3 regions of the Paenibacillus sp. FSL P4-0081 genome follow, and region 1 is predicted to be linked to each of the others. Evidence: a T-box and tRNA genes for the amino acid it is inferred to sense, from the RefSeq annotation. Region 1 holds a T-box; the other regions hold tRNA genes.
The links. The T-box of region 1 lies ahead of metG (methionine--tRNA ligase). A T-box ahead of a tRNA ligase gene usually reads a tRNA of that ligase, here a tRNA-Met.
Positions count from the first base shown of each region.

Region 2: it has a tRNA-Met gene. The T-box ahead of metG (methionine--tRNA ligase) is inferred to sense a tRNA for this amino acid. The anticodon was not compared.
Region 3: it has a tRNA-Met gene. The T-box ahead of metG (methionine--tRNA ligase) is inferred to sense a tRNA for this amino acid. The anticodon was not compared.

Region 1 is NZ_CP009280.1:3,517,548-3,524,132, forward strand. Features, by position in the region: gene P40081_RS14895 (aldo/keto reductase) at 1-206, shown strand, start outside; gene metG (methionine--tRNA ligase) at 745-2,406, opposite strand; T-box leader at 2,523-2,792, opposite strand; gene P40081_RS14905 (site-2 protease family protein) at 2,915-3,952, shown strand; gene P40081_RS38515 (hypothetical protein) at 4,020-4,235, shown strand; gene P40081_RS14910 (GNAT family N-acetyltransferase) at 4,358-4,801, shown strand; gene P40081_RS14915 (DUF3892 domain-containing protein) at 4,894-5,130, shown strand; gene P40081_RS14920 (hypothetical protein) at 5,377-5,931, shown strand; gene P40081_RS14925 (DUF1292 domain-containing protein) at 6,016-6,339, shown strand; gene P40081_RS14930 (aminotransferase class I/II-fold pyridoxal phosphate-dependent enzyme) at 6,458-6,585, opposite strand, start outside.
Region 2 is NZ_CP009280.1:1,065,133-1,071,717, reverse strand. Features, by position in the region: gene P40081_RS04690 (helix-turn-helix transcriptional regulator) at 1-627, opposite strand, end outside; tRNA gene P40081_RS04685 (tRNA-Gly) at 846-916, opposite strand; tRNA gene P40081_RS04680 (tRNA-Pro) at 929-1,002, opposite strand; tRNA gene P40081_RS04675 (tRNA-Arg) at 1,156-1,232, opposite strand; tRNA gene P40081_RS04670 (tRNA-Gly) at 1,243-1,317, opposite strand; tRNA gene P40081_RS04665 (tRNA-Leu) at 1,325-1,408, opposite strand; tRNA gene P40081_RS04660 (tRNA-Lys) at 1,425-1,500, opposite strand; tRNA gene P40081_RS04655 (tRNA-Gln) at 1,528-1,602, opposite strand; tRNA gene P40081_RS04650 (tRNA-Asp) at 1,697-1,774, opposite strand; tRNA gene P40081_RS04645 (tRNA-Met) at 1,779-1,855, opposite strand; tRNA gene P40081_RS04640 (tRNA-Val) at 1,889-1,964, opposite strand; tRNA gene P40081_RS04635 (tRNA-Glu) at 2,081-2,155, opposite strand; tRNA gene P40081_RS04630 (tRNA-Ser) at 2,302-2,391, opposite strand; tRNA gene P40081_RS04625 (tRNA-Asn) at 2,395-2,470, opposite strand; tRNA gene P40081_RS04620 (tRNA-Ile) at 2,474-2,550, opposite strand; rRNA gene rrf (5S ribosomal RNA) at 2,614-2,730, opposite strand; rRNA gene P40081_RS04610 (23S ribosomal RNA) at 2,808-5,736, opposite strand; rRNA gene P40081_RS04600 (16S ribosomal RNA) at 6,037-6,585, opposite strand, start outside.
Region 3 is NZ_CP009280.1:7,398,267-7,404,851, reverse strand. Features, by position in the region: rRNA gene P40081_RS31425 (16S ribosomal RNA) at 1-426, shown strand, start outside; rRNA gene P40081_RS31420 (23S ribosomal RNA) at 675-3,605, shown strand; tRNA gene P40081_RS31415 (tRNA-Asn) at 3,669-3,744, shown strand; tRNA gene P40081_RS31410 (tRNA-Ser) at 3,748-3,837, shown strand; tRNA gene P40081_RS31405 (tRNA-Glu) at 3,869-3,940, shown strand; tRNA gene P40081_RS31400 (tRNA-Val) at 3,946-4,021, shown strand; tRNA gene P40081_RS31395 (tRNA-Met) at 4,055-4,131, shown strand; tRNA gene P40081_RS31390 (tRNA-Asp) at 4,136-4,213, shown strand; tRNA gene P40081_RS31385 (tRNA-Phe) at 4,233-4,308, shown strand; tRNA gene P40081_RS31380 (tRNA-Thr) at 4,329-4,404, shown strand; tRNA gene P40081_RS31375 (tRNA-Tyr) at 4,410-4,495, shown strand; tRNA gene P40081_RS31370 (tRNA-Trp) at 4,501-4,574, shown strand; tRNA gene P40081_RS31365 (tRNA-His) at 4,601-4,676, shown strand; tRNA gene P40081_RS31360 (tRNA-His) at 4,726-4,801, shown strand; tRNA gene P40081_RS31355 (tRNA-Gln) at 4,820-4,894, shown strand; tRNA gene P40081_RS31350 (tRNA-Gly) at 4,901-4,975, shown strand; tRNA gene P40081_RS31345 (tRNA-Cys) at 4,983-5,056, shown strand; tRNA gene P40081_RS31340 (tRNA-Leu) at 5,086-5,164, shown strand; gene P40081_RS31335 (aldo/keto reductase) at 5,317-6,237, opposite strand; gene P40081_RS31330 (MerR family transcriptional regulator) at 6,393-6,585, shown strand, end outside.

The DNA of each region.
Region 1 (6,585 bases):
AGGACTGTGCTCCTTCGCAGCTTGCGCTGGCCTGGCTGCTTGAGCAGGGTGAGCAATTTGTGCCGATCCCGGGAACAAAGCGGCTGGATCGGGTGCAAGAGAATCTCGGCGCGTTGCAGGTAGTATTGTCAGCGGATGATCTGGCCCGGATCGAGCGGATCTCCCCGCAGGGTGTTGCAGCCGGAGGGCGCTTTCCCGGCCATTAAGGGCTGAAGGGTTAAGAATTGCAGCAGCATCAGCTACGCATTGAAATCCAAAAGCGTTCTTATCTGCACCGCTTGTTTTGTAAGCGGTGCGGATAAGGATGCTTTTTTGAGTTGCGCCGGCATATCACCAGTGTTCGGAATCTTGTGAAAACGGAAATAGGTAACAAGTAAAAGGTAGTAGGTAGCAGGTGACAGGTAGCAGGTGACGGGTGATAGGTGACAGGCGACTGACGACAGGCGACAGGTGACAGGTGACAGGTGACAGGTGACGAGTAACAGGTAGCAGGTTTACTGGAGCAAGTGTTCATCGCAAAAGTGAAGCGGACTGAGAGGACCCTATTTCCCGAAAAAGCCGCATTTTGAGGCTGCAACGGACTGAGTGCGTTATTTTGTTCATCCGGCCCCAAAATGAGGGGCGGCCGGGCATATAAGAGATTCTCAGTCCGATTGACCCGGGAATCTGCCTGATTTGCAGGAATAGAGGAATCTCAGTCCGCCTCATCAGCCAGCTGACGAGGGGATGATGAAGTTTTCCGCCTCAGCGCTGCAAGCTCTTAAGCCGCTCGGTCTCCTCCTCAATCCGCGCCACATCAATCCGTTCGAACAATAATTCCAGCCCCTGCACCCGCTGATGCGCCGGAACGGCTACCGGCTGCCAGACAGGCTGTTCAAGGGCCAGAAACCCCCTGATCTTGCCGCAGGAGAATGGAATGAACGGGTTCAACAGGTTGGATAGATTAGCAATGATTTGTACACAGGTATACAGCGTGCTGGCACAGGCGGCGGGGTCATTCTTAATCTGCAGCCACGGCTGCTGCTGATCGAAATATTTGTTGGCCTGGCGGATATGGGTGAAGACATGCTCGAGCGCTTCTTTGAAGCTGCCCCCCTCAATAAGTCTCCCGGTCTCACTGTACAATGTATTAATGCTGCCGGCCCATGCGGCATCCAGTGTGCCCTCAGGCACCTCGCCATTCCAGAACTTATTCACGAATACCAGACTGCGGTTGACGAAATTACCGAAGGCACCCAGCAGCTCGCTGTTATGGCTGTAGATGAATTCTCTCCACGAGAAGTCGGCATCCCGTTTCTCAGGACCGTTCGCCGTCAGGAAATACCGGATGGAGTCCGGATCGTAGCGGCAGAGAATATCCGGCACCCAGACGGCCCAGTTACGGCTTGTGGAGAATTTCTCCCCTTCGAGAGTCATGTATTCACAGGAGAAGATACGGTCCGGCAGATGAAGGTCTCCAGCACCCAGCAGCAGAGCCGGCCAGATCAGGCTGTGAAAAGGCACATTATCCTTGCCATGCACATAATAGGCTGTAATGGGAGGGTACCCGGCGTCCTTGTTCTCAGTGGATTCAAGCCAGAAATCCTCCCAGCGGTTGCCAGTCCCGGCAGCCCACTGCTTGCTGGCGGACAGATAGCCGCTGACCGCTTCAATCCACACATAGATTTTTTTGTCCGTGAAGCCATCTACAGGAACATCTACCCCCCAATCCAGATCCCGCGTTGCGGCGCGGTCCTGCAGTCCTTCCTGCAGATATCTGCGGGTTAAACGCACAGCATTGTCTCTCCAGCCCTGCGCAGAATCCACATAATCTGAGAGTGCGCATTGGAAGCTGGACAGTGACAAATAATAATGCAGGGTGGAACGCAGCACCGGCGGGGTTCCGCAGATTTTGCAGGTACGCTCCAGCAGGTCAACCGGGTCGAGTATCGTAGAACAGTAATCACATTGGTCACCCCGGGCCTGCTGTCCGCAGACCGGGCAGATTCCCTCTACATAGCGGTCCGGCAAGTAGCGCTGATCCTGCTCACAGTAGCATTGGAGCGTAGACTTCTGGTACAGATGGCCGTTATCCAGCAGCTTAAGGAACAGCTCCTGCACCACACTGTGGTGATGCTCCTGATCGGTCCGGGTGTATAAGTCATAGGTGAATCCAAGCGAACGGAAGCAATCTGTGAATTCCTGATGATATCTGCTGGCGAATTCACCAGGGGATACACCTTCCTGCGCCGCCTGCACAGCGACGGGAGTGCCATGGCAGTCACTGCCGGAGACATACAGCACAGCGTCGCCTTTGGCACGGTGATAGCGGGCCAGGATATCTCCCGGTAGAATACTCGCAAGCCTGCCCAGATGCAGGGAGCCATTGGCATACGGCCAAGCCCCTCCGATAAAAATGTTTGTCATGTCATTGTCCTCCTATAAGTTTTGTTGACAGATGTTTCCTTGAAACGGATTCGGACAAAACCCGTTTCGGAAAACATGTTTAGATTTCTAAGCGCACAAAAAAGACTCTCATCCCCAAAAGGGACGAGAGCCTGTGCTCACGTGTTACCACCCAAATTCATCAATGCCTTGCGGCATCCACCTCTTCAGGTACGTCCGCATAAGCCTGCGGGTATACCCTAGCATGGTAACGGATGCGGGTTCCGGCGCAGCCTACGTCCCGTTTATGCGGGCTTCGATGCGCAGCTCTGAGACCATATTCCCGTGGGTTTTCTCTGCTCCTTTTCAGCGGCCGGAGCTCTCTGTGAAAGAATTGCCAAGGTACTCTTTCTCTTCATAGCTATTGTGGTTATCCTAATTACTGGATATCATATATGCAGGTGATGGCTTATGTCAACACCAGATATAGAGATAAAGGAGAATGAGACTTTTGCCGGAAAAATAGCAGGAAAAGAAAAGCTCAGGCATAATGGGATGGCTTGGTAGCGCGGGAGTACTGCTGCTGCTGAAGGGCAAAACCATTCTGTCTCTGCTTAAGCTGGGGAAGATTGCGGGACCGCTGATTTCGATGATGGTGTCTATCTGGGCCTATGCACTGATCTCACCATGGCAATTTGCAGTGGGCTTCGTTGCCTTATTATTCGATCATGAGATAGGCCATGTTATCGCTGCCAAGCGGATCGGGCTGCCGGTGAGCGCACCGCTGTTTGTTCCTTTTATGGGCGCATTAATTACGATGAAGAAACAACCGCTGGATGCCAGAGAGGAAGCCTACGTTGCTTTTGGAGGTCCCATTCTGGGGAGCATTGGCGCGGCCGCCGTCTTCGGAGCAGCTTATTACTATCACAGCCCGCTGCTGTATTCACTGGCTTATGTCGGATTCTTTATAAACCTGATCAACCTGCTGCCAATTCATCCGCTGGATGGGGGAAGAATTGCAACTGCGGTTACCCGGTGGTTATGGCTGGTGGGTCTGGTTGGAGGTCTGGCTGTGATCATCTATCTGAAATCTATTCTGTTCGGTATTATCTGGCTGTTATTTGCCTATGACATGTACAAGAAATATATCAGCCGGCGCACGAAGAATCAGATGCATGCCGTATTGAAGAGCTTCCTGATACCGATTGAAGATTTGCAGGATCAAGGGTATCTGATTCCCGGACCTGAGCACAAAAGGGAACTGCCTTTTACCACCTACAGTGATTTGAACCGCCAGCAATATCTTGGTGTCCGCTGGGACAATCTGGACTACTACGGTACAACGACTATGCCTGTGCAGTCCATTATCGATAAAGTCCGGATCGTACAGCTGGACCAGCTGTATGTGGATGCTAAGCTGCAGCTGAAGATGCAGTGTGAGATCAGTTTTACAGTGTTTGATAATGATAAATATTATGATGTGCCGGCCGCGTTACGCTGGAGATATGGTATTGCTTATTTTGTACTCGCAGGCTTTCTCGGCGGCATGATGTACCTTGTGCATATCGTTGGCAATGTAAATCTGTAAGAAATCGTTTATGAAGCCCCTGATTCGTCAAAGCTGTATAGAGCCAAGAAGAACAGGGGGTACAATTATGCGCAGGTCAATAGTGTGGAGCGGGGTCATTGGAGTATGTGTGATGCTGGGGACGGCCGGATGTGCGGCTGGCGGTGAGTCTCCCGGGTATACGGGGATTCATAAGATGAACGGGCTGGATGGCAGACTGGATACACCGGATAGTCTTATATCACCGGTTATGCAGGATGTGTACGACCGTTCGATTCCGGAAGAGGTGTATTCCATTCAGTAGTCCGGCGGAAGCGGCTTATCCGTCTTCCCTATCCCTGAAGACCAGAGGCTCTATACAGGATATTAAAAATTCTGTATAATGGCTCAATGTTGATTGGACCTATAGAGAGGGGCTAGAGGAGAATGGCAGTGGAAATCGTACATGTCACTACAGAGGAGCAGCTCCAGATGGCGCTTGCGATCCGCAATAAGGTATTTGTGGAGGAACAGAAGGTGCCGGCCGAAGAGGAGATTGATGAATATGATGTGATCGGTGACAACGCGCATCATTTCCTGCTTAAGGACAACGGGGAGCCGGCAGCTACCGGAAGACTGATTTATTACAAGGCAGAGACCGCTAAAATGCAGCGGATTGCTGTTCACGAGCATTACCGGTCCAAGGGTTTCGGACGGATTTTGCTGCTCGCTATGGAGGGGCATGCCCGTGAACTCGGCCTGGTAGCCTCTATTCTCGACGCCCAGTGTCATGCAGAAGCCTTTTACAGCAAACTGGGCTATGAAGTAATTTCCCCGGAGCCCTTCTATGATGCCGGTATTCTTCACGTGAGAATGCAGAAAACGCTGTAATCAGCCCGGGTACATACTCTTTCGATTCTATGGACAAGCTATCTGTGAGCCAGATTGATGGCTAATCCCAGGCGCGAAGGAGAAGATCCTAAGTGATGAACAACGAACGTGAACGCTTTATTGCAGCCCAAAGAAACGGTGATGGTGATCTGACCAAGTTCCAGACCTCTTCCGGCCGTGTGCTGGATTATCAGCAGGCACTTCAGGAGGTTCAGTCCGGGAGTATTGCCGGAGTCAACGCATTCAAAGGGAAAGACGGCGAAATGTATATTCGCGGCGATGCAGATGGGGATCCTACCAACAATCTGGATCAGCTTCCGCAATTTTAACCAGGCATAGATAACAGGATGAAACGGCCGGGCAAGCATCTATTTTGATGCTAATGTCCGGCTTTTTTTGTTTTGTGGGGAGGGCACATTTCCCTGAAATTCCATAGATTCCATACCGAAACCGGTTGCATAATGATGCATGTTTCTTTTCTACTGCAAAAAGAAATAATTCCCTGAATTCTGCGCAACTTGTCGAAGGGTTGGTAGTATACATTAACAGCATGAATTATTTGGAGGGGCTCTACAATGAGATGGAAAAAAATTGCTCTATGCGTGGTTGTGTTTTCCATGATGGGAAGCTCATATTTGTTCGCTGACGCTGTAAACCAGAAAATCAAAGTGTGGAGCAATGGAAAGGAAATAGCCGATGGGGGCTATTTGATTGACGGCAAGGCCTATATCCCTGCGAGAGAAGCGGGAGGTGTCGTCAGCTGGGACGGTTCAGGCAAAGTGACGATCCTCAAGCCTAATGTGCATATTGTGCTGTTCAAGGGCGATACGGTATTCGGCAATGTAAATACAGGCAAGCTGAAGATGAAGATCCTTACCCAGGTTGACAGCCTGAAGGACAGCGTCTCAGCTGTGAAGGTGTCAATCACCGATCCGTCAGGGAATGTGAAGGATATTCTGGAGGATGCCGGCGGCTCGAAGAATGAGGACTTCTGGTTCTCCACCCCGGAATTCACCTATGATTTCAAAGAATCCGGCAAATACAGTGTAGGGTTCTTCATCAAGTCATCCAAGAGCGGAGATTACGTTCTTGTGTCAGAAAAGGTGGTTACGGCTTCGGCCAAGAATTAACCGGGGTCTGCAAATTGACCTGAACTTATCTTACGTGTTACGATACCAAATGTAGGATAATTCAATTTAAAGTGAGGTATTTCAATGAGCGATCACAAACATGAGCATGGCCATGAACATGGTGAAGCATGCGGTTGCGGACATGATCACGACCATGAGCACGAGGAGTTTGTGCTGACCTTGACGAACGAGCAGGGCGAAGATGTAGAAATGGTGCTGGTAGAAACGTTTGACGTAGGCGAGAAGTTATACGCACTGCTGCTCGAGCGCGAAAACCCTGAAGCAGACGGCATCATTCTGCGTATGGAAGAAGAAGACGAAGAAATGGTTCTCTACAACATTGAAGATGAAGCTGAATGGAAAGCTGTTGAAGAAGCTTACAACGAGCTGCTGGCCCAGCAAGAATAGATTTCAGTGAATCAAGTACTTAGGCTTACTGTCTTGGACAAGACAGCACCGCCTAATACCAAAACCCCGATACTGTAACAGTATCGGGGTTTTGTATTGCTGCAGGGACCTGAGCCGATTAAGAAATCGGCTCAGCCTCTACAATTACTTTGATGTTGGTGATGCTGCGGTCCTCAGGGCCTTTGACCGGCAGGCCGATTTCCACATGGTCGATGATATAGTCAATGTTATCTTGGGTAATAACTT
Region 2 (6,585 bases), 2.5 Mb from region 1:
ATCCGTCACCTCTACCTGCTGAAAACGGCTGATGCGAAATGTCCGGATCGCCCTCTTCAGGTGGCAATAGCCAATCAGATAGAATCTCTGGTCACGCGGAATCAAATAATAAGGATCAATCTCCCGCTGCGTTGTCTCATTACGCAATTGCGAGTGATATACCGTACGAATCCGCCTTTGCTCCATAATCGCCCCGATCAGCGGCTGCAGGAAATTCCGGCTCTCCTTGCGGTAAGCAGGCTTGCCCATTTGGATAATATCTGAAATATTCTCAAGCATTCCATTCTGTTTGGATTTCTCCTTCAGATGTGTGCCCATGACTTTGTCAAAGGCAGACAGAAAACCTGGGGGGATTTTGCCGGGTGCCAGCACGGAGGGCAGCAGAGAGAAGGCCATTGCCTCCTGCTCGGAGAAATCCAGCGGGTATAAGAAGAATTTCCCCATAAACTTATAACCCGTTCCTCTCCCCTCATTCATCACCGGTGCAAAATGACTGATTACATCCAAGTCCCTGTAAATCGTTCTAATATTCACCTCGCACCGGAATGCCAGATCCGCAGCCGTAATCCCGGGATTCGACTGGATGGCGTTAATGATCTTGAAGATCCGTATTACTTTGTCTGTCATAATAAATGCTCCTCAACTTCCAAGTAAATAGTGCCTGTTCTTCCATAGTTCTAATATAACAGGTCTATATAAACATGGCTGTCTGCATAATATAGCATTACCAGCGCATAGAGCGGCCACCAGCATATACTATGTATTTTTAGTAAGCAATACTTCCGCCCCATGCTAAAAAAACAAAAAAACCCTTGAATATCAAGGGTTGCTGTAACTATTATTTAAGCGGGTGATGGGAATCGAACCCACGCTATCAGCTTGGAAGGCTGAAGTTCTACCATTGAACTACACCCGCAAAGGTGAAATATCGGGATGACACGATTTGAACATGCGACCCCCTGGTCCCAAACCAGGTGCTCTACCAAGCTGAGCTACATCCCGTTAATATAAAAGCTATACTGCAAAGTAATAATGGCGCGCCCTGAGAGATACGGATGCTTCGCATCCGATTGCGAAGTTGTGCTATTGAAGCTGATGCTCCAACGAACTCGTTCGAATCCTGAGGACACTTTGATGATTCAATGAAGTTATAAATGGCGCGCCCTGAGAGATTCGAACTCCCGGCCTTTTGATTCGTAGTCAAACGCTCTATCCAGCTGAGCTAAGGGCGCAAAATCTATATGGAGCGGACGACGGGAATCGAACCCGCGACCCTCGCCTTGGCAAGGCGATGCTCTACCGCTGAGCCACGTCCGCAAAAACATGGTGCGCGTGAAGGGACTTGAACCCCCACGTCGTGAAACGCCAGATCCTAAGTCTGGTGCGTCTGCCATTCCGCCACACGCGCACACTTTATAAGAAAATGGTGAGCCATGAAGGACTCGAACCTTCGACACCCTGATTAAAAGTCAGGTGCTCTACCAACTGAGCTAATGGCTCTCATAAGAGAAGCAATCATAAATGAAATGGCTGGGGATATAGGAATCGAACCTATGAATGACGGAGTCAAAGTCCGTTGCCTTACCGCTTGGCTAATCCCCAATATTAATAATTAGCAAACACTACGGAATCGGGTGGATACTCTATACTTCGAGATATAGGATGCTCAATCCCTGATACCTTCATACAATAAAAATGGCGGAACCGACGGGATTCGAACCCGCGATCTCCTGCGTGACAGGCAGGCATGTTAGGCCAACTACACCACGGTTCCAAATTGGTTGCGGGGGCAGGATTTGAACCTGCGGCCTTCGGGTTATGAGCCCGACGAGCTACCGGGCTGCTCCACCCCGCGTCAATGTTAAAGATCTATTCTGTTAAAGATAGATGGTGGAGGCTGAGGGGTTCGAACCCCCGACCCTCTGCTTGTAAGGCAGATGCTCTCCCAGCTGAGCTAAGCCTCCATATATGACTCGTATGGGATACTCTCCACTCCGTTACGAGATTGCGAAGTATTCCTCACGAAGCCTATGCTTCAACGAACCCAGGGAATTCTCATCCCATAAATCCAAGAAGAAATTGGTGACTCGTATGGGATTCGAACCCATGTTACCTCCGTGAAAGGGAGGTGTCTTAACCCCTTGACCAACGAGCCATGCTGATTAAATATTTGTAAGGTAAAGCTACGGAGAGAGAGGGATACTCTTCACTTCGTTACGAGATTGCGAAGCTGTGCTAACGAAGCCAATGCTCCAACGAACCACTGAGGGTTCTCATCCCTTTACAGAGAAGGTAATGCTACGGAGAGAGAGGGATTCGAACCCTCGAGACGCTTGTGGCGCCTACACGATTTCCAATCGTGCTCCTTCGGCCAAACTCGGACACCTCTCCAGATGGCTCCCCGAACAGGACTCGAACCTGTGACAACTCGATTAACAGTCGAGTGCTCTACCAACTGAGCTATCAGGGAATATGGTGGGCCTTAGTGGACTCGAACCACTGACCTCACCCTTATCAGAGGTGCGCTCTAACCAGCTGAGCTAAAGGCCCGTTCTCATACCACTATGCAACTAATAAGGGCAAAAAAAATACCACAGTGTGTGTGGATTGTCCGCTTGGCGGCGTCCTACTCTCCCAGGACCCTTCGGTCCAAGTACCATCGGCGCTGGAGGGCTTAACGGTCGTGTTCGGGATGGGTACGCGTGGAACCCCTCCGCTATCGCCACCAAACGGGCATTTACAGCGTAAATGCTTCAGGAATTGATTCCTGAAAACTGAATCCGAAACGAATCTGCGCTCTAAGAAATTTGGATAAGCCCTCGACCGATTAGTATTGGTCAGCTCCATGCATTGCTGCACTTCCACCTCCAACCTATCTACCTCGTCGTCTTCAAGGGGTCTTACTAGTTGGGAAATCTCATCTTGAGGGGGGCTTCACGCTTAGATGCTTTCAGCGCTTATCCCGTCCGTACGTAGCTACTCAGCCATGCTCCTGGCGGAACAACTGATGCACCAGCGGTACGTCCATCCCGGTCCTCTCGTACTAAGGACAGCTCCTCTCAAATTTCCTGCGCCCACGACAGATAGGGACCGAACTGTCTCACGACGTTCTGAACCCAGCTCGCGTACCGCTTTAATGGGCGAACAGCCCAACCCTTGGGACCTACTTCAGCCCCAGGATGCGATGAGCCGACATCGAGGTGCCAAACCTCCCCGTCGATGTGGACTCTTGGGGGAGATAAGCCTGTTATCCCCAGGGTAGCTTTTATCCGTTGAGCGATGGCCCTTCCATGCGGTACCACCGGATCACTAAGTCCGACTTTCGTCCCTGCTCGACTTGTAGGTCTCGCAGTCAAGCTCCCTTATGCCTTTGCACTCTGCGAATGATTTCCAACCATTCTGAGGGAACCTTTGAACGCCTCCGTTACTCTTTAGGAGGCGACCGCCCCAGTCAAACTGCCCGCCTGACACGGTCCCCGTACCCGATTAGGGCACTAGGTTAGAACCTAGATACGATCAGGGTGGTATCCCAACGGCGCCTCCGCAGAAGCTTGCGCTCCTGCCTCACCGGCTCCCACCTATTCTGTACAGATCGTACCCAAATTCAATATCAAGCTGCAGTAAAGCTCCATGGGGTCTTTCCGTCTTGTCGCGGGTAACCTGCATCTTCACAGGTATTAAAATTTCACCGGATCTCTCGTTGAGACAGCGCCCAAGTCGTTACGCCATTCGTGCGGGTCAGAATTTACCTGACAAGGAATTTCGCTACCTTAGGACCGTTATAGTTACGGCCGCCGTTTACTGGGGCTTCGGTTCACAGCTTCGGATTGCTCCTAACCACTCCCCTTAACCTTCCAGCACCGGGCAGGCGTCAGCCCGTATACTTCGCCTTGCGGCTTCGCACAGACCTGTGTTTTTGCTAAACAGTCGCTTGGGCCTTTTCACTGCGGCCCCCTCGGGCTATTCACCCTACCGAGGCACCTCTTCTCCCGAAGTTACGAGGTCATTTTGCCGAGTTCCTTAACGAGAGTTCTTCCGCGCGCCTTAGAATTCTCTTCTCGCCTACCTGTGTCGGTTTGCGGTACGGGCACCTTCTCCTGGCTAGAGGCTTTTCTTGGCAGTGTGAGATCATGACCTTCGCTACTACAATTTTCGCTCCCCATCACAGCCCAGCCTTAGTGATGTGCGGATTTGCCTACACATCAGCCTCACTGCTTAGACGGACACATCCATCAGTCCGCGTCACTACCCTCCTGCGTCACCCCATCGCTCATAGCGGATTACGGTGGTACAGTAATTTCAAACTGTTGTCCTTCGACTACGCCTTTCGGCCTCGCCTTAGGTCCCGACTTACCCTGAGCGGACGAGCCTTCCTCAGGAAACCTTGGGCTTTCGGCGGATCAGATTCTCACTGATCTTTTCGTTACTCATACCGGCATTCTCACTTGTATGCTGTCCAGCGCTCCTTACGGTACACCTTCAACCTGCATACAACGCTCCCCTACCCCAGATGCAAAGCATCTAGCCATAGCTTCGGTGGTGTGTTTAGCCCCGTTACATTTTCGGCGCAGAGTCACTCGACCAGTGAGCTATTACGCACTCTTTCAATGGTGGCTGCTTCTAAGCCAACATCCTGGTTGTCTGTGCAACTCCACATCCTTTCCCACTTAACACACACTTGGGGACCTTAGCTGATGGTCTGGGCTGTTTCCCTTTTGACAATGGATCTTAGCACTCACTGTCTGACTCCCGGCAAGAAGTTAATGGCATTCGGAGTTTGACTGAGCTTGGTAACCCTTGCGGGCCCCGCACCCAATCAGTGCTCTACCTCCACCACTCCATTCACCGAGGCTAGCCCTAAAGCTATTTCGGGGAGAACCAGCTATCTCCGAGTTCGATTGGAATTTCTCCGCTACCCCCACCTCATCCCCGCATTTTTCAACATGCGTGGGTTCGGGCCTCCAGTGCGTGTTACCGCACCTTCACCCTGGACAGGGGTAGATCACACGGTTTCGGGTCTACGTCCACATACTCAATCGCCCTATTCAGACTCGCTTTCGCTGCGGCTCCGGCTTCTCACCTTAACCTTGCATGTTAAACGTAACTCGCCGGTTCATTCTACAAAAGGCACGCCATCACCCATTAATAGGGCTCTGACTTTTTGTAAGCACACGGTTTCAGGTTCTATTTCACTCCCCTTCCGGGGTGCTTTTCACCTTTCCCTCACGGTACTGTTTCACTATCGGTCGCCAGGTAGTATTTAGCCTTAGCAGATGGTCCTGCTGGATTCATACGGGGTTTCACGTGCCCCGCACTACTCGGGATCCGTCTCGGAGAGAACACAGTTTAGGCTACAGGGCTTTTACCTCTATCGCGGGCCTTTCCAGACCTCTTCGCCTACCATATTCCTTTGTAACTCCATGTGAGACGTCCCACAACCCCAAGAGGCAAGCCCCTTGGTTTAGGCTGTTCCGCGTTCGCTCGCCGCTACTGACGGAATCACTATTGTTTTCTCTTCCTCAGGGTACTTAGATGTTTCAGTTCCCCTGGTCTGCCTCTGCGTATCCTATGTATTCAGATACGAGTAACTGCGAATTACCACAGCTGGGTTTCCCCATTCGGACACCCCCGGATCAAAGCTTGCTTACAGCTCCCCGAGGCAGTTTCGTTGTTCGCCACGTCCTTCGTCGGCTCCTGGCGCCTAGGCATCCTCCGTGTGCTCTTATTAGCTTAACCAATGCGTTTTCCGTTAGGAAAATCGCTGTAGCAACTAATAACTATTTCAACTTGCTTACACAAGTTTCAGCTAAAAGATGTTCTAAAACGCAAATTCGTTTCGGTATCCAGTTTTCAAGGATCAAGGTGCTGAAGTTTCGGGACAATCACGACTGTGATGTTCGAAAATTCAGACAGTTTAAAGATGAGAGCTTAAACTCTCAAAACTGACCAACGAGTGAGTGTTTGAACCCTAAGGTTCGTTTTGGAAGTAATACTTCCGATTTGAATGTCACCGTTGCAGGTGACGATTCTCCATAGAAAGGAGGTGATCCAGCCGCACCTTCCGATACGGCTACCTTGTTACGACTTCACCCCAATCATCTACCCCACCTTCGGCGGCTGGCTCCCTTGCGGGTTACCCCACCGACTTCGGGTGTTGTAAACTCTCGTGGTGTGACGGGCGGTGTGTACAAGACCCGGGAACGTATTCACCGCGGCATGCTGATCCGCGATTACTAGCAATTCCGACTTCATGCAGGCGAGTTGCAGCCTGCAATCCGAACTGAGACCGGCTTTGCTGGGATTGGCTCCACCTCGCGGTTTCGCTTCCCGTTGTACCGGCCATTGTAGTACGTGTGTAGCCCAGGTCATAAGGGGCATGATGATTTGACGTCATCCCCACCTTCCTCCGGTTTGTCACCGGCAGTCACTCTAGAGTGCCCAGCTTCACCTGCTGGCAACTAAAGTCAAGGGTTGCGCTCGTTGCGGGACTTAACCCAACATCTCACGACACGAGCTGACGACAACCATGCACCACCTGTCTCCGATGCTCCGAAGAGGGGCACTATCTCTAATGCTTTCATCGGG
Region 3 (6,585 bases), 3.9 Mb from region 1:
TTAGTTGCCAGCAGGTAAGGCTGGGCACTCTAGAGTGACTGCCGGTGACAAACCGGAGGAAGGTGGGGATGACGTCAAATCATCATGCCCCTTATGACCTGGGCTACACACGTACTACAATGGCCGGTACAACGGGAAGCGAAACCGCGAGGTGGAGCCAATCCCAGCAAAGCCGGTCTCAGTTCGGATTGCAGGCTGCAACTCGCCTGCATGAAGTCGGAATTGCTAGTAATCGCGGATCAGCATGCCGCGGTGAATACGTTCCCGGGTCTTGTACACACCGCCCGTCACACCACGAGAGTTTACAACACCCGAAGTCGGTGGGGTAACCCGCAAGGGAGCCAGCCGCCGAAGGTGGGGTAGATGATTGGGGTGAAGTCGTAACAAGGTAGCCGTATCGGAAGGTGCGGCTGGATCACCTCCTTTCTATGGAGAATCGTCACCTGCAACGGTGACATTCAAATCGGAAGTATTACTTCCAAAACTCAGGTCTAGGCCTGTTACTCACTCGTTGGTCAGTTTTGAGAGCTCAAACTCTCATCTTTAAACTTGATCCTTGAAAACTGGATACCGAAACGAATTTGCGTTTTAGAACATCTTTTAGCTGAAACTTGTGTAAGCAAGTTGAAATAGTTATTAGTTGCTACAGCGATTTTCCTAACGGAAAACGCATTGGTTAAGCTAATAAGAGCACACGGAGGATGCCTAGGCGCCAGGAGCCGACGAAGGACGTGGCGAACAACGAAACTGCCTCGGGGAGCTGTAAGCAAGCTTTGATCCGGGGGTGTCCGAATGGGGAAACCCAGCTGTGGTAATTCGCAGTTACTCGTATCTGAATACATAGGATACGCAGAGGCAGACCAGGGGAACTGAAACATCTAAGTACCCTGAGGAAGAGAAAACAATAGTGATTCCGTCAGTAGCGGCGAGCGAACGCGGAACAGCCTAAACCAAGGGGCTTGCCCCTTGGGGTTGTGGGACGTCTCACATGGAGTTACAAAGGAATATGGTAGGCGAAGAGGTCTGGAAAGGCCCGCGATAGAGGTAAAAGCCCTGTAACCTAAACTGTGTTCTCTCCGAGACGGATCCCGAGTAGTGCGGGGCACGTGAAACCCCGTATGAATCCAGCAGGACCATCTGCTAAGGCTAAATACTACCTGGCGACCGATAGTGAAACAGTACCGTGAGGGAAAGGTGAAAAGCACCCCGGAAGGGGAGTGAAATAGAACCTGAAACCGTGTGCTTACAAAAAGTCAGAGCCCGATCTATGGGTGATGGCGTGCCTTTTGTAGAATGAACCGGCGAGTTACGTTTAACATGCAAGGTTAAGGTGAGAAGCCGGAGCCGCAGCGAAAGCGAGTCTGAATAGGGCGATTGAGTATGTGGACGTAGACCCGAAACCGTGTGATCTACCCCTGTCCAGGGTGAAGGTGCGGTAACACGCACTGGAGGCCCGAACCCACGCATGTTGAAAAATGCGGGGATGAGGTGGGGGTAGCGGAGAAATTCCAATCGAACTCGGAGATAGCTGGTTCTCCCCGAAATAGCTTTAGGGCTAGCCTCGGTGAATGGAGTGGTGGAGGTAGAGCACTGATTGGGTGCGGGGCCCGCAAGGGTTACCAAGCTCAGTCAAACTCCGAATGCCATTAACTTCTTGCCGGGAGTCAGACAGTGAGTGCTAAGATCCATTGTCAAAAGGGAAACAGCCCAGACCATCAGCTAAGGTCCCCAAGTGTGTGTTAAGTGGGAAAGGATGTGGAGTTGCACAGACAACCAGGATGTTGGCTTAGAAGCAGCCACCATTGAAAGAGTGCGTAATAGCTCACTGGTCGAGTGACTCTGCGCCGAAAATGTAACGGGGCTAAACACACCACCGAAGCTATGGCTAGATGCTTTGCATCTGGGGTAGGGGAGCGTTGTATGCAGGTTGAAGGTGTACCGTAAGGAGCGCTGGACAGCATACAAGTGAGAATGCCGGTATGAGTAACGAAAAGATCAGTGAGAATCTGATCCGCCGAAAGCCCAAGGTTTCCTGAGGAAGGCTCGTCCGCTCAGGGTAAGTCGGGACCTAAGGCGAGGCCGAAAGGCGTAGTCGAAGGACAACAGTTTGAAATTACTGTACCACCGTAATCCGCTATGAGCGATGGGGTGACGCAGGAGGGTAGTGACGCGGACTGATGGATGTGTCCGTCTAAGCAGTGAGGCTGATGTGTAGGCAAATCCGCACATCACTAAGGCTGGGCTGTGATGGGGAGCGAAAATTGTAGTAGCGAAGGTCATGATCTCACACTGCCAAGAAAAGCCTCTAGCCAGGAGAAGGTGCCCGTACCGCAAACCGACACAGGTAGGCGAGAAGAGAATTCTAAGGCGCGCGGAAGAACTCTCGTTAAGGAACTCGGCAAAATGACCTCGTAACTTCGGGAGAAGAGGTGCCTCGGTAGGGTGAATAGCCCGAGGGGGCCGCAGTGAAAAGGCCCAAGCGACTGTTTAGCAAAAACACAGGTCTGTGCGAAGCCGCAAGGCGAAGTATACGGGCTGACGCCTGCCCGGTGCTGGAAGGTTAAGGGGAGTGGTTAGGGGTTAAACCCGAAGCTGTGAACCGAAGCCCCAGTAAACGGCGGCCGTAACTATAACGGTCCTAAGGTAGCGAAATTCCTTGTCAGGTAAATTCTGACCCGCACGAATGGCGTAACGACTTGGGCGCTGTCTCAACGAGAGATCCGGTGAAATTTTAATACCTGTGAAGATGCAGGTTACCCGCGACAAGACGGAAAGACCCCATGGAGCTTTACTGCAGCTTGATATTGAATTTGGGTACGATCTGTACAGGATAGGTGGGAGCCGGTGAGGCAGGAGCGCAAGCTTCTGCGGAGGCGCCGTTGGGATACCACCCTGATCGTATCTAGGTTCTAACCTAGTGCCCTTACCGGGTACGGGGACCGTGTCAGGCGGGCAGTTTGACTGGGGCGGTCGCCTCCTAAAGAGTAACGGAGGCGTTCAAAGGTTCCCTCAGAATGGTTGGAAATCATTCGCAGAGTGCAAAGGCATAAGGGAGCTTGACTGCGAGACCTACAAGTCGAGCAGGGACGAAAGTCGGACTTAGTGATCCGGTGGTACCGCATGGAAGGGCCATCGCTCAACGGATAAAAGCTACCCTGGGGATAACAGGCTTATCTCCCCCAAGAGTCCACATCGACGGGGAGGTTTGGCACCTCGATGTCGGCTCATCGCATCCTGGGGCTGAAGTAGGTCCCAAGGGTTGGGCTGTTCGCCCATTAAAGCGGTACGCGAGCTGGGTTCAGAACGTCGTGAGACAGTTCGGTCCCTATCTGTCGTGGGCGCAGGAAATTTGAGAGGAGCTGTCCTTAGTACGAGAGGACCGGGATGGACGTACCGCTGGTGCATCAGTTGTTCCGCCAGGAGCATGGCTGAGTAGCTACGTACGGACGGGATAAGCGCTGAAAGCATCTAAGCGTGAAGCCCCCCTCAAGATGAGATTTCCCAATTAGTAAGACCCCTTGAAGACGACGAGGTAGATAGGTTGGAGGTGGAAGTGCAGCAATGCATGGAGCTGACCAATACTAATCGGTCGAGGGCTTATCCAAATTTCGAAGAATGCAGATTCGTTTCGGATTCAGTTTTCAGGTGATCAAGCCTGATATGTATATTCCCTGATAGCTCAGTTGGTAGAGCACTCGACTGTTAATCGAGTTGTCACAGGTTCGAGTCCTGTTCGGGGAGCCATCTGGAGAGGTGTCCGAGTTTGGCCGAAGGAGCACGATTGGAAATCGTGTAGGCGCCACAAGCGTCTCGAGGGTTCGAATCCCTCTCTCTCCGTAGCTTTACCTTACAAATATTTAATCAGCATGGCTCGTTGGTCAAGGGGTTAAGACACCTCCCTTTCACGGAGGTAACATGGGTTCGAATCCCATACGAGTCATATATGGAGGCTTAGCTCAGCTGGGAGAGCATCTGCCTTACAAGCAGAGGGTCGGGGGTTCGAACCCCTCAGCCTCCACCATCTATCTTTAACAGAATAGATCTTTAACATTGACGCGGGGTGGAGCAGCCCGGTAGCTCGTCGGGCTCATAACCCGAAGGCCGCAGGTTCAAATCCTGCCCCCGCAACCAATTTGGAACCGTGGTGTAGTTGGCCTAACATGCCTGCCTGTCACGCAGGAGATCGCGGGTTCGAATCCCGTCGGTTCCGCCATCTTTATGAAGAAATGTTCGGCTCGGTAGCTCAGTCGGTAGAGCAAAGGACTGAAAATCCTTGTGTCGGGGGTTCGATTCCCTCCCGCGCCACCATATTTTTTACAACTTAATATGCCGGTGTAGCTCAATTGGTAGAGCAACTGACTTGTAATCAGTAGGTTGGGGGTTCAAGTCCTCTCGCCGGCACCATCCTCGGAGGCTTAGCGAAGTGGCCAAACGCATCAGACTGTAAATCTGCTCACGTACGTGTTCGGTGGTTCGAATCCATCAGCCTCCACCATTTTTAGGGGCATAGTTTAAAGGTAGAACAACGGTCTCCAAAACCGTTGGTGTGGGTTCAATTCCTGCTGCCCCTGCCAAGTAATATCCTATAAAATTTAATATGGCGATCGTGGCGAAGTGGTTAACGCACCGGATTGTGGTTCCGGCATTCGTGGGTTCGAGACCCATCGGTCGCCCCATTTCTTTTATAAGGGTTATAAGGCATTGCAATTAAATAAGCTTCATATGGCGACTGTGGCGAAGGGGTTAACGCACCGGATTGTGGTTCCGGCATTCGTGGGTTCGAGACCCATCAGTCGCCCCATTTTATTAAATCAAATGTTGGGGATTAGCCAAGCGGTAAGGCAACGGACTTTGACTCCGTCATTCATAGGTTCGATTCCTATATCCCCAGCCATTATATGCGGACGTGGCTCAGCGGTAGAGCATCGCCTTGCCAAGGCGAGGGTCGCGGGTTCGATTCCCGTCGTCCGCTCCATTTTTTTGGTGCCATAGCCAAGTGGTAAGGCAAAGCTCTGCAAAAGCTTTATCCCCAGTTCAAATCTGGGTGGCACCTCCATTATCTTTTAGAACTAATTCTATGTATATGCCGGCGTGGCGGAATGGCAGACGCGCTCGACTCAAAATCGAGTGGGAAACCGTGGAGGTTCGAGTCCTCTCGCCGGTATAATTTATGAAACTAGTCCCTTAGGAGTTTGACTCCTGAGGGATTTTTATATTTATACTCCATCTCAAATTAAGGATAAAACCCGCAACGAACTTAGATCATCAAATTCGTTGCGGGTTTTATATGTTTTATATGTTGATGCTAAGACTCACTTAAGGAAGCACGTTCCCGGCCGCGCGGTAGATCTCGTACCATTCCTGGCGGCTGAGGGTTATATCGGAAGCTTTGGCGATATCAAGCAAGCGCGCTGTGTTGGTGGTACCGACCACCGGCTGCATCTTAGCCGGATGGCGAAGGAGCCAGGCGATGGCGATGGCCGTATCTGCTACACCTTTTTCCGCAGCCAGACGGTTAATGACTTCATTCACCTCCGGGAACTTCTCATTGCCGAGGAATACGCCTTCAAAGAAACCGTATTGGAACGGTGACCAAGGCTGGATCGTCATATCATGCAGGCGGCTATACTCCAGGATGCCTCCATCATGGACAACTGATCCGGAATTTGTCATATTGACGTTGATCCCGGAATCGATCATGCCGGTGACCATTACGCTGAGCTGAAGCTGGTTGAACAGCAGGGGCTGCTTGACGTTCTTTTTCAGCAATTCAATCTGCAGGGGATTCTGGTTGCTGACGCCGAAGTGTTTCACCAAACCTCTGCTCTCCAGCTGATCAAAGGCTTCTGCTACTTCTTCAGGCTCCATAAGGGTGTCCGGGCGGTGCAGCAGCAGAACATCGACATAATCGGTCTTCAGGCGCTTCAGGCTGTTCTCTACCGAGCTCACAATATGCTCTTTGGAGAAGTCGAAGAAGCCATTACGGATTCCGCATTTGGTCTGAATCAGCAGTTGCTCACGCATGCCCGGACTTGCAGCCAGCACGTCGCCGAACACCTCCTCAGCTTTACCGGCAGCATAAATGTCAGCGTGGTCAAAAAAGTCTATGCCAGCCTCAAGGGCGCTGTGAATATGTACATCGGCCTCTTGTGGTGACAGATCTGCAATCCGCATACAGCCCAGGGAGATTTCAGCGACCTCCAGCGCACCATTAGCAACGTTAATTCTTTTTACCATTAATTATTCACTCCTTAAATGAAGGTACAGTGTTAAGCTTAGACCTTAGAGTTAGGTGTAAGTCAATAGATTTATAGAGCGGCTTTTCATAGAAACCAAATGGTGTTACCTTAAGAGGTGAAACCGATACCAGCTGACAGAAGGGAGCTGCAATAATGGGATACAGCATCAAAACCATAGCACAAAAAAGCGGACTGAGCCAATATACGCTGCGTTACTACGAACGGGAGGGCGTATTGCCGGTTGTGGCAAGAGATGTTAACGGCAACCGGTGTTTTGACGATGAGGATCTGGAGTTAATTTCGTTAATCTGCTGTCTCAAGGATACAGGGATGGCGATTGCCGATA